Amycolatopsis sp. NBC_01488: one gene and its partner. Each later gene encodes a partner of the first gene's protein in a complex. Links are inferred from orthologs where the notes say so. Each region holds a gene or a part of one and is shown on either strand. Other genes may lie near its edges. The genes, in order: nusB and rpsJ.

Region 1 (5,859 bases):
CGACGTTCGATGGCGTGACGATGCCGTCGCCGGACCGCACGATGGACCTGGTGCGTGCCGGCCAGCGGGTCCGGGTCGACCGTCGGACGGTCGCCGCGGCGCTGGCCGGCGAGTTGCTGGAGAAGGAGCCGCCCGAGGTGGCGGCGCTCCCGGTGGCGACGCGGCTGCGTTCGGGCGCGGAGGCGGTCCAGGCACCGGACCGCGGCCTCGCCCTGCTGCTCGACGACCGCAGGCTGTGGCCGGTCCCGGACCCGGGAATCACGGCCGGCAACGGCTCGGCGGCCCGCCCGGTGACGCCCGCCCAGTGGGACGCCTTCCCGAAGGGCAACTCACTGGTCGGCTGACGCCGGAGCAGGCTCGGGCGACAAGGGCGCGAGCGGGTCGCTCGTCAGCGGTGGGGCTCGGTGACGCGATGGCGGGCTCGGTTGTCGACAGGCGAGCAGGTCGCTCCGCGGCGGTGGAGTCTCGGCCGACGCGGGAGATTGCCGGCCGAGCGGATGACGCGAGCGGGCGGCCGCGGGTCGCTCGTCAGCGGGCCGGGACCAACGCGGCGCGCCAGGTCAGGCGAGCACCACCGGCGCTGCTGGGAAGCGTCGTGCCGCGCGAGTCATGCGCGGGTATCCCCGCTGCGCGGGCGAAGCCGGGGCGACGGTCGGGGTGAGGATTCCTCCCCGGGCGGCCGCACTCCGCGGCGCGGCCGGGGTGAGGGTTCGTCGCCGGACGGCCGGACCCGGCGCGGCTGTGGCGACGGTTCCTCGGACGCCCGGACCTGGCGACGCGGCTGCGGCTGCGGCGACGGCTCCTCGGACGGCCGGACTCCGCGGCGCGGCCGCGGCTGTGGCGACGGCTCCTCGGCCGACGCCCGACCCCGGCCGCGCGGTCGCGGCGAAAGCGCAGGCGCAGGCGGAAGCACTTCCTCGTCGTCTTCGTCCGCCGGGCGCGGCCGGCCGATGCGGCCGCCCACGAACAACCCGAGCCCAGCCGGCACCAGCACCAGCAACGCCGAGAACGCCGCCCCGCCGGTGAGTGCTCCGCCCAGCTCGGACACGCCCGTCTGGTCGACGAACACCGCGCGCCCGATCACGTACAGGATGCCCGACACCACTCCGGTCACCAGCGCCGCGATGAACCACGCACGGCCGCGGTCGGGGAGGCCGCGCCACGCGTCCAGGGCGCTCCACAGCGCCGCCGCTCCCACCAGGACCGCCAGGGCCACCGACGTCATCAGCGTCTGGTCCGTCGGGTGGTACACGGCGTACTTGGCCAGCAGCGTCAGCGCGACACCGTGGAGCACCGCCATCCCGAGTCCGCGGATCACCCAAGCGCTCATCCTGCGGAGTGTAGGCCAGGTTACTGGCGAGTCGCCCAGCAAGCGCCCACTACGCTGGGACCCGTGCCTGAAACCCATGGACGACGCCGGGCGGCGCTGCGCGGGCTGCTGACCGAAGCCGGTGTCGACGCGCTGCTGGTCACCGATCTGCTCAACATCCGCTACCTCACCGGGTTCACCGGCTCGAACGCCGCCGTGCTGCTGCACGCCGAGGGCGACGGGAAGACGCTCTTCTGCACCGACGGCCGCTACACGACCCAGTCCGCCGCCGAGGTGCCCGACCTGGCCAAGGTCGTCGACCGGGCCAGCGCCGCCGCGCTGGTCGCCAAGGCCGCGAAGGACGCCAAGACCTACGGGCGCGTCGGCTTCGAGAGTCAGCACGTCAGCGTCGAGGAGTACGAGTCCCTCAAGAAGGTAGTCGCCCTCGAACGGACCCCCGGCCTGGTCGAGCGGCTGCGCGAAGTGAAGGACGAAGGCGAGATCGAGGCGCTGCGCCAGGCGTGCGCCGCCGCCGACCGGGCGCTGGAGGACCTGCTCGCCGCCGGGGGACTGCGGCCGGGCCGGACCGAGCTGGACATCGCCCGTGACCTGGAGAACCGGATGCTGGAGCACGGCTCGAGCGAGCCCAGCTTCTCGTCCATCATCGCCGCCGGCGCACACTCGGCCATCCCGCACCACCAGCCGACGCACGCCGAACTCAAGCGCGGCGACTTCGTCAAGCTGGACTTCGGTGCGACGGTCGACGGGTACCACTCCGACATGACCCGCACCTTCGTGCTCGGCGAGCCCGCGGACTGGCAGCGGGAGGTGTACGGCCTCGTGCACGCCGCCCAGGCGGCCGGGGTCGACGCGGTCGTGCCCGGCGCCGAAGTGTCCGATGTGGACGCCGCGGCGCGGAAGGTGATCGCGGACGCGGGGCACGGCGAGCACTTCGCGCACGGTCTCGGCCACGGCGTCGGCCTGCAGATCCACGAGGCGCCCAGCTTCGCCGCGACGGGCGTCGGTACACTGTCCGCCGGTATGGCGGTCACCGTCGAGCCCGGCGTCTACCTCGCGGGGCGCGGTGGCGTGCGCATCGAGGACACGCTCGTCGTGCGGGCTGGGGAGCCCGAACTCCTCACCCTGAGCACCAAGAACCTCGTGGTCGTCTGACAGCGGCCCCGAACCCGAAGATCGACACAGGAGACTGCAAGCTCGTGGCCACCACCAACGACCTGAAGAACGGGCTCGTCCTCAACCTCGAGGGCCAGCTGTGGACCGTCACCGCGTTCCAGCACGTCAAGCCGGGCAAGGGCGGTGCCTTCGTGCGCACGACGCTCAAGCACGTGCTCACCGGCAAGGTGGTCGACAAGACGTTCAACGCGGGCACGAAGGTCGAGACGGCCACGGTCGACCGCCGGAACATGACCTACCTGTACAAGGACGGCCAGGACTTCGTGTTCATGGACGGCGACACCTACGACCAGATCACGGTCCCGGCCGAGGTCGTCGGCGACAACGCGAACTACATGCTCGAGAACACCGAGGTCCAGGTCGCGGTGCACGAGAACGAGCCGCTCTACGTCGAGCTCCCGACGTCGGTCGAGATCATCATCCAGCACACGGACCCGGGCCTGCAGGGCGACCGCTCCACCGGCGGCACCAAGCCGGCGACGCTGGAGACCGGCGCGGAGATCCAGGTCCCGCTGTTCCTGTCCACCGGCGAGAAGATCAAGGTCGACACCCGCGACGGCCGTTACCTGGGCCGCGTCTCCAGCTGATGCCGACTTCGAAGCCCCACCCCAACCGCGGCGGCGCGATCAGCCGGCGGCAGGCACGCCGCCGCGCGGTGGAAATGCTGTACGAGGCCTCGCAGCGCGACACCGACGCGGTGACGCTGCTGGCCGACCGGGTCGGCGCGACCGAAGTCGACCCGATCGGGGACTACACGATCAGCCTGGTCGAGGGGGTCACCGGCCGAAAGGCGCAGATCGACGAGCTGCTGGCCGAGCACGCGCAGGGCTGGACCCTGGAGCGGATGCCGAAGGTCGACCTCGCGGTGCTGCGGGTCGGGGTCTACGAGCTGCTCTGGGCCGCGGACGTGCCGGACCCGGTCGCGATCGACGAGGCCGTCGGCCTGGCGAAGGAACTGTCCACGGACGATTCGCCGCGGTTCGTCAACGGCGTGCTGGGCCGGATCGGCACGATCGCCGACCGCCTCCGCGCGGTTCTGTAGAGCCCGCCTGGCCCCCCGGTCAGGCGGTTCCGGTCAAGGTGACCACGACCGGGGTCCGGGGGCTTGCCCCCGGGTGGGGCGTGGGGGCTGCGCCCCCACAAAACACGGCGAAGTGAGCGCGGCTCGCGCTTTCCGCGAGCAGGGCTCGCCCCCGAACGAGCCCCCCGACGAGTCAGTGAGCGTCTCCGGTGCCCCACCGGGGAACGCTCACTGCGTCGGTTTCGCGCACCGGCAATCAGTCCTCCTTGGAAGGACGCGCTTCCGGGGGCAGCACGCCCCAGTCGATGAGCTGCTCGGTCAGCTCGCCCGGGGTCATGTCGTAGATGATCGCCAGCGACCGCAGGTCCTCGGTGCGGATCGAGAGCACCTTGCCGTTGTAGTCGCCGCGCTGGCTCTGGATCGTCGCCGCGTAGCGGGCCAGCGGGCCCACCTTTTCGGCCGGCAGCTGCTGCAGGCGCTCGAGGTTGATCACGATCTTGGTGGCGGGCTCCGCGCCGGAGGGGACCCGGCCCTCGGGCAGCAGCTCGACCACCGGCACGCCGTAGAAGTCGGCCAGCTCGGCCAGCTTCTGCACGGTGACGGCACGGTCGCCACGCTCGTACGAGCCGACGACGACGGCCTTCCAGCGCCCACCGGACTTCTGCTCGACCCCGTGCAGGGACAGGCCCTGCTGCTGGCGGATCCCGCGGAGCTTGGCCCCGAGCGCCTTGGCGTAATCGCCCATCTGGTCGTTCTCCGTTCTCCACCCCCTTCCCGGTCGGGGTGACCGGTCCAGGGGACTCTTCGAGTCGAATACTCAGAGTAATGGTTACGCATTGTTGTCACCAGGTCAAGCGCGAGCTTGCCGCGAATCACGCCACACCACCCGTAAGACTGAGCAAAGTGCCTGCTACTGTCGGTGCGAAAGCCCCGACCAGCAGGGGAACAGACGTCCTTTAAGGACCCGTCCGGTGAGGCGGGGAAGGAGTCCGCAGTGTCGTCACGTCCGCGTGGCGCGGCTGGTTCGGCCGGGGAGCGCGAGCTCCTGACGGCCGGCGATGTCGCGCGCACGATCGCCCGAATGGCCCATCAGGTCATCGAAAAGACCGCGAACGGTGCGGAGAGCACTACCCCGCCCGTGTTGCTCGGGATTCCCAGCCGCGGCACTCCGCTCGCGAGCCGCCTGGCCGACAAGATCGGCGAGTTCTCCGGAGTCCGGCCGCCGACCGGCGCCCTCGACGTCACCCTCTACCGGGACGACCTCCGCCGCCGCCCGCCGCGCGCGCTCGAACAGACGCAGCTGCCCGCCGACGGCATCGACGACCGGGTGGTGATCCTGGTCGACGACGTGCTCTTCTCCGGCCGCACGATCCGGGCCGCGCTCGATGCCCTCCGTGATCACGGCCGTCCCCGCGCGGTGCAGCTGGCCGTCCTGGTCGACCGCGGTCACCGCGAGCTGCCGATCCGCGCCGACTACGTGGGCAAGAACGTGCCGACCGCGCGCACCGAGGGCGTGTCCGTCCTGCTGGCCGAGATCGACGGCCGGGACGCCGTCCTGCTGCGTCCGTCCGAAGCTGCTGGAGAGGACTCGTGAAGCACCTGCTCGCCACCGACGGCCTGGACCCGGCGGTCGCCACGGCCGTGCTCGACACCGCGGACGAGCTGAAGCACACGCTGCTCGGCCGCGAGGTCAAGAAGCTGCCGACGTTGCGCGGCCGCACGGTGATCACCCTGTTCTACGAGAACTCGACCCGCACCCGGGTGTCGTTCGAGATCGCCGGGAAGTGGATGAGCGCCGACGTGATCAACGTCTCGGCGTCCAGTTCCTCGGTCAACAAGGGCGAATCCCTGCGTGACACGGCGTTGACGCTGGCCGCCGCGGGCGCCGACTGCGTGATCGTCCGGCACCCCGCCAGCGGCGCCGCCCAGCGGCTCTCGGAGTGGCTGGCCGAGCCGGGCACGTCGGTGGTCAACGCCGGCGACGGCACCCACGAGCACCCGACGCAGGCGCTGCTCGACGCGGCGACGCTGCGGGAGCGGCTCGGCTCGCTCAAGGACCGCCGGATCGCCATCGTCGGGGACGTCCTGCACAGCCGCGTCGCCCGCTCGAACATCCACCTGCTGTCGGCGCTTGGCGCGGAGGTGGTGCTGGTCGCGCCGCCGACGTTGCTGCCCTACGGCGTCGAGAGCCTGCCGGTGACCGTTTCGCACGACCTGGACGCCGAGCTGCCCGCGGTCGACGCGGTGATGATGCTGCGCGTCCAAGCCGAGCGCATGCACGGCGGCTTCTTCCCGTCGGCGCGCGAGTACTCGATCGTCTACGGCCTCTCGGAAC
Region 2 (5,703 bases), 7.2 Mb from region 1 along the record:
GCAGTTCAGCCTCGGTCGTCACGTCGTTCTGGGCGTTCATCGCTACTTCCTGTCTGGTTTCGTGCCCGCTCAGCGGCGGCGCGACTTGCGGTCGTCCTTGATGTGACCCTTGAAGGTCCGCGTCGGGGCGAACTCGCCCAGCTTGTGACCCACCATGGCCTCGGTGACGAACACCGGGACGTGCTTGCGGCCGTCGTGCACGGCGATCGTGTGACCCAGGAAGTCCGGGATGATCGTCGAGCGGCGCGACCAGGTCTTGATCACGGTCTTCTTGCCCGATTCGTTCAGCGCGTCCACCTTCTTGAGCAGGTGGTCGTCCACGAACGGGCCCTTCTTGAGGCTACGTGGCATGTTGTTCTACCTCCCTGCTCAGCGCTTGTTCTTGCCGGTACGCCGGCGGCGGACGATGAGGGCGTCGCTCGGCTTGCGCCGGCGCGTGCGCCCCTCGGGCTTGCCGTTCGGGTTGACGGGGTGACGACCACCGGACGTCTTGCCCTCGCCACCACCGTGCGGGTGGTCGACCGGGTTCATGACGACACCACGGACCGTGGGGCGCTTGCCGCGCCAGCGGTTGCGGCCGGCCTTGCCCCAGTTGATGTTGGCGTGCTCGGAGTTGCCGACCTCGCCGACCGTGGCGCGGTTGCGCACGTCCACGTTGCGGATCTCGCCCGAGGGGAGACGCAGCTGGGCGTACGGACCGTCCTTGGCGACGAGCTGCACCTTCGCGCCCGCGGACCGCGCCATCTTCGCGCCGCCGCCGGGGCGGAGCTCGATCGCGTGGATCACGGTGCCGACCGGGATGTTGCGCAGCGGCAGGTTGTTGCCCGGCTTGATGTCGGCCCGGGGGCCGTTCTCGACGGTGTCGCCCTGCTTCAGCTTCTCCGGCGCGATGATGTAGCGCTTCTCGCCGTCGGCGTAGTGCAGCAGCGCGATGCGAGCGGACCGGTTGGGGTCGTACTCGATGTGCGCGACCTTGGCGGGGATGCCGTCCTTGTCGTTGCGACGGAAGTCGATGACGCGGTAAGCGCGCTTGTGGCCGCCACCCTTGTGCCGGGTGGTGATCTTGCCGGACGAGTTGCGACCGCCCGAACCGCTCAGCGGACGAAGCAGCGACTTCTCCGGGGTGGAGCGGGTGATCTCGGCGAAGTCCGAGACGCTCGAACCGCGACGACCCGGGGTCGTCGGCTTGTACTTGCGGATGCCCATTGTCAGCTCAGTCCTTTACGCGGTGGGTCCGCCGAAGATCTCGATCGCCTTGCTCTCAGGCGAAAGAGTCACGATGGCGCGCTTGGTGTCCTTGCGCTTGCCGAAGCCCGCGCGAGTCCGCTTCCGCTTGCCCTGGCGGTTGGCCGTGTTGACACTGACCACCTTGACGCCGAACACCTTCTCGACCGCGATCTTGATCTGGGTCTTGTTGGCGTCCGGGCGGACGATGAACGTGTACTTGTGGTCCTCGAGCAGCCCGTAGGACTTCTCGGAGATGACCGGCGCGAGCAGGATGTCGCGGGGGTCCGGAATGGCGACCGAACTCACTTCTCGTCACTCCCTTCCGTGACCTCGCCCGACCGCGCGGAAGCCTTGACGCTCTTACCGCGGACGGGGCCGGCGACGAACGCGTCGTACGCGGCCTTGGTGAACACGACGTCGTCGTTGACCAGCACGTCGTAGGTGTTGAGCTGGTCGGCCCAGAGGATGTGCACCTCGGGCAGGTTCCGCAGGGAGACCCAGCTCAGCTCGTCGTCCCGGTGCAGCACCACGAGCACGCGCTTCGCGGCCGTGACGGCGGCGAGGGCGGTCTTGGCGGCCTTGGTCGACGGCTTCTCGCCGGTCACCAGCTCGGTGACGACGTGCAGCTGGCCGGCGCGGGCCCGGTCGGAGAGGGCGCCACGCAGGGCGGCGGCCTTCATCTTCTTCGGGGTGCGCTGCGAGTAGTCACGCGGCGTGGGGCCGTGGACGACGCCACCGCCGACGAACTGCGGCGCGCGGGTCGAACCCTGGCGGGCACGGCCGGTGCCCTTCTGCCGGTACGGCTTCTTGCCGCCACCGGAGACCTCACCACGGGTCTTCGTGTCGTGCGTGCCCTGGCGCGCGGCGGCCTGCTGGGCCACCACCACCTGGTGCATCAGCGCGACATTGGCCTGCACGTCGAAGATCTCCTCGGGGAGGTCCACGGTGCCGTCGGCTTTACCGGCCGGGGTCTTCAGCTCGACGCTTGTCATTCGGAGTTACCACCCTTCGCGGCGCTGCGCACGAACAGCAGGCCGCCCTTGGGACCGGGCACGGCGCCCTTGATCAGCAGCAGGCCGTCCTCGGCACGCACGGCGTGCACGGTCAGGTTCTGCGTGGTGACCCGGTCGTTGCCCATCCGGCCCGCCATGCGCAGGCCCTTGAAGACGCGGCCGGGGGTGGCGCAGCCACCGATGGAGCCCGGCTTGCGGTGCACGGCCTGGGCACCGTGGCTCGCGCCCTGGCCCTTGAAGCCGTGGCGCTTCATGACACCCGCGTAGCCCTTGCCCTTGCTCGTACCGGTGACGTCGACCTCGACGCCGGCGGCGAACACCTCGGCGGTGATCTCCTGGCCGACTTCGTAGGTCTCGGCGTCGGTGGTACGCAGCTCGGCAAGGTAGCGGCGCGGAGTCACGCCCGCCTTGTCGTAGTGGCCGGTGCGCGGCTTGTTCACCTTGCGCGGGTCGATCGCGCCGAACGCCAGCTGCACGGCCGTGTAGCCGTCCTTGTCCTGGGTCCGAACCTGGGTCACCACGTTCGGTCCGGCCTTCACGACGGTGACCGGGACAACCCGGTTCTGCTCGTCGAAGACCTGGGTCATGCCGAGCTTGGTGCCCAGGATGCCCTTCATCTGCCTGTCAGACATGAGTCTCTTACTCTCCGCCGCTCGCCAGCCGCTACTGGATGTTGACGTCGACGCTCGCCGGCAGGTCGATGCGCATGAGCGCGTCGACCGTCTTCGGCGTCGGGTCGAGGATGTCGATCAGACGCTTGTGCGTGCGCATCTCGAAGTGCTCGCGCGAGTCCTTGTACTTGTGCGGCGAGCGGATGACGCAGTAAACGTTCTTCTCGGTGGGCAGCGGCACCGGCCCGACGACCCGGGCGCCGGTGCGCGTGACCGTCTCCACGATCTTGCGCGCCGAGGTGTCGATCGCCTCGTGGTCGTAGGCCTTGAGCCGGATGCGGATCTTCTGTCCCGCCATGGTGGCTGCTCGTTCCTTGTCGTCTCGTGCCGCTATCTCACAAACCCGGCCCGGTGTTGCCACCTGGCGCTGGGTTTCCGCAGTTCAACGGCCCTGTCCCCGGTCCACGCGGTCGGGCGTGTCGCGCCCGACGCACAGACGGATCCCGCGGGATCGTCGTCTTGCCTGGTCTTCCTCAACGTGAGGAGGCTATGAGCCGGCACGCTCTTGCGAGCACTGTCGTCTCACCGCCTTTGCCCGCTCGCCTGCAACCCGAAGGAAGAGCTCGGCGGACCGTGGCCACTCGCACCGAGGCGGCCGGACCCCCGCAGGAATCGGCCGCCCCAGGACGAGCAACCTGAATAGTGTCGCACACGTGATTTGACGCCCCTGACCCGGGGGTGTATTGCCCCCGGGAGGGGCGTCTAAATCACTTGTTGATCTTGGTGACCTGGCCCGCGCCGACGGTCCGGCCACCCTCGCGGATGGCGAAGCGCAGACCCTCGTCCATGGCGACCGGCTGGATCAGCACGACGCTGATGTCCGTGTTGTCGCCCGGCATGACCATCTCGGTGCCCTCGGGGAGGGTCACGACGCCGGTCACGTCCGTGGTGCGGAAGTAGAACTGCGGGCGGTAGTTGTTGAAGAACGGCGTGTGCCGGCCGCCCTCGTCCTTGGACAGGATGTAGACCCGGCCCTCGAACTCGGTGTGCGGGGTGGTGGTGCCCGGCTTCACGACGACCTGGCCGCGCTCGACGTCCTCGCGCTTGATGCCGCGCAGCAGGAGGCCGACGTTGTCGCCCGCCTGGCCCGAGTCGAGCAGCTTGCGGAACATCTCGACACCGGTGACAGTCGTCTTCTGCGACTTCTCCTTGATGCCGACGATCTCGACCTCTTCGTTGACGTTCACGACGCCACGCTCCACACGACCGGTCACGACGGTGCCGCGGCCGGTGATGGTGAAGACGTCTTCGATCGGCATCAGGAACGGCTTGTCGAGCTCACGCACCGGGTCCGGCACGTTGTCGTCGACGGCCGCCATCAGCTCGAGAACGGCTTCGCCCCACTTGGCGTCGCCCTCGAGGGCCTTCAGGCCCGAGACGCGCACGACCGGAGCGTCGTCGCCCGGGAACTCCTGCGAGGACAGCAGCTCGCGGACCTCGAGCTCGACGAGCTCGAGGATCTCCTCGTCGTCGACCATGTCGGCCTTGTTCAGCGCGACCACGATGTAGGGCACGCCGACCTGGCGGGCGAGCAGCACGTGCTCACGGGTCTGCGGCATCGGGCCGTCGGTCGCCGCGACCACGAGGATCGCGCCGTCCATCTGAGCGGCACCGGTGATCATGTTCTTGATGTAGTCCGCGTGACCGGGGGCGTCGACGTGCGCGTAGTGACGCTTCTCGGTCTGGTACTCGACGTGCGAGATGTTGATCGTGATGCCGCGCTGCTTCTCTTCCGGCGCGTTGTCGATCTGGTCGAACGCCCGGGACTCGTTGAGCTCCGGGTACTTGTCGTGCAGAACCTTGGTGATCGCCGCGGTCAGCGTGGTCTTGCCGTGGTCGACGTGACCGATGGTCCCGATGTTGACGTGCGGCTTGCTCCGCTCGAACTTCGCCTTCGCCACTGGAATGTCCTCCTGGACTGATTTCGCTTTGTGCTCGGAGGGCAGCGTGGCTGCTGCCCTCCGAATGTTCCTTCGTCGGTGCTAGCGGACGTTCAGGAGAGTCCCTTAATGCCCGCGCGCGGTGAGGGGTTTTACTCCCCCGTCGCCTTCGCGATGATTTCCTTCGCGACGTTCGCGGGAACCTCGGCGTAGGAGTCGAACACCATGGAGTAGTTCGCCCGGCCCTGGGTGCGGGACCGCAGGTCGCCGACGTAGCCGAACATCTCCGACAGCGGGACCAGCGCCTTCACGACGCGGGTGCCCGCACGCTCCTCCATGGCCTGGATCTGACCACGGCGGGAGTTGAGGTCACCGATGACGTCACCCATGTAGTCCTCGGGCGTGGTCACCTCGACCGCCATCATCGGCTCCAGGATCACCGGGCCGGCCTTCTTCGCGGCTTCCTTCATCGCCATGGAACCGGCGATCTTGAACGCCATCTCCGAAGAGTCGACCTCGTGGTAAGCACCGTCCAACAGGGTGAACTTCAACCCGACGAGCGGGTAGCCGGCCAGGACGCCGTACTGCATCGCGTCCTGCGCGCCCGCGTCGACCGACGGGATGTACTCCCGCGGCACGCGACCACCGGTCACCTTGTTGTCGAACTCGTAGAGCGCGCCGTCGGTGCGCTCGAGCGGCTCCAGCTTCACGATGACCTTCGCGAACTGGCCGGAACCACCGGTCTGCTTCTTGTGGACGTAGTCGAGCTTGTCCACCGTCCTCTTGATCGTCTCGCGGTAGGCGACCTGCGGCTTGCCGATGTTCGCCTCGACCTTGTAGTCGGACTTCATCCGGTTCACCAGCACCTCGAGGTGCAGCTCGCCCATGCCCGCGATGATCGTCTGGCCGGTG

The links.
Region 2: the proteins of nusB (region 1) and rpsJ are in contact, whole or in part, in a solved structure (PDB 3D3B), measured with the Escherichia coli proteins. The link is inferred for Amycolatopsis sp. NBC_01488 from one-to-one orthologs.

The regions. Positions count from the first base shown.
Region 1 is NZ_CP109434.1:8,857,037-8,862,895, reverse strand. The notes cover bases 1,845-4,817. They hold nusB (transcription antitermination factor NusB), read left to right. Parts: upstream 1,845-3,089; coding sequence 3,090-3,545; downstream 3,546-4,817. Other genes in these bases: pyrR (bifunctional pyr operon transcriptional regulator/uracil phosphoribosyltransferase PyrR), read left to right, coding at 4,519-4,817; bldD (transcriptional regulator BldD), read right to left, coding at 3,781-4,269; efp (elongation factor P), read left to right, coding at 2,527-3,090; OG738_RS41600 (M24 family metallopeptidase), read left to right, coding at 1,845-2,482. In the rest of the region: OG738_RS41610 (beta-xylosidase), read left to right, coding at 1-344; OG738_RS41605 (B-4DMT family transporter), read right to left, coding at 608-1,330; more of OG738_RS41600, read left to right, coding at 1,394-1,844; more of pyrR, read left to right, coding at 4,818-5,118; OG738_RS41575 (aspartate carbamoyltransferase catalytic subunit), read left to right, coding at 5,115-5,859. UniProt on the Escherichia coli protein: Part of the processive rRNA transcription and antitermination complex (rrnTAC). The complex forms an RNA-chaperone ring around the RNA exit tunnel of RNA polymerase (RNAP).
Region 2 is NZ_CP109434.1:1,662,897-1,668,599, forward strand. What follows is about bases 1,557-4,373. They hold rpsJ (30S ribosomal protein S10), read right to left. Parts: upstream 3,210-4,373; coding sequence 2,904-3,209; downstream 1,557-2,903. Other genes in these bases: rplD (50S ribosomal protein L4), read right to left, coding at 1,557-2,219; rplC (50S ribosomal protein L3), read right to left, coding at 2,216-2,872; tuf (elongation factor Tu), read right to left, coding at 3,619-4,373. In the rest of the region: rplV (50S ribosomal protein L22), read right to left, coding at 1-40; rpsS (30S ribosomal protein S19), read right to left, coding at 70-351; rplB (50S ribosomal protein L2), read right to left, coding at 370-1,206; rplW (50S ribosomal protein L23), read right to left, coding at 1,222-1,533; more of rplD, read right to left, coding at 1,530-1,556; more of tuf, read right to left, coding at 4,374-4,812; fusA (elongation factor G), read right to left, coding at 4,944-5,703. UniProt on the Escherichia coli protein: Involved in the binding of tRNA to the ribosomes. Part of the processive rRNA transcription and antitermination complex (rrnTAC). The complex forms an RNA-chaperone ring around the RNA exit tunnel of RNA polymerase (RNAP).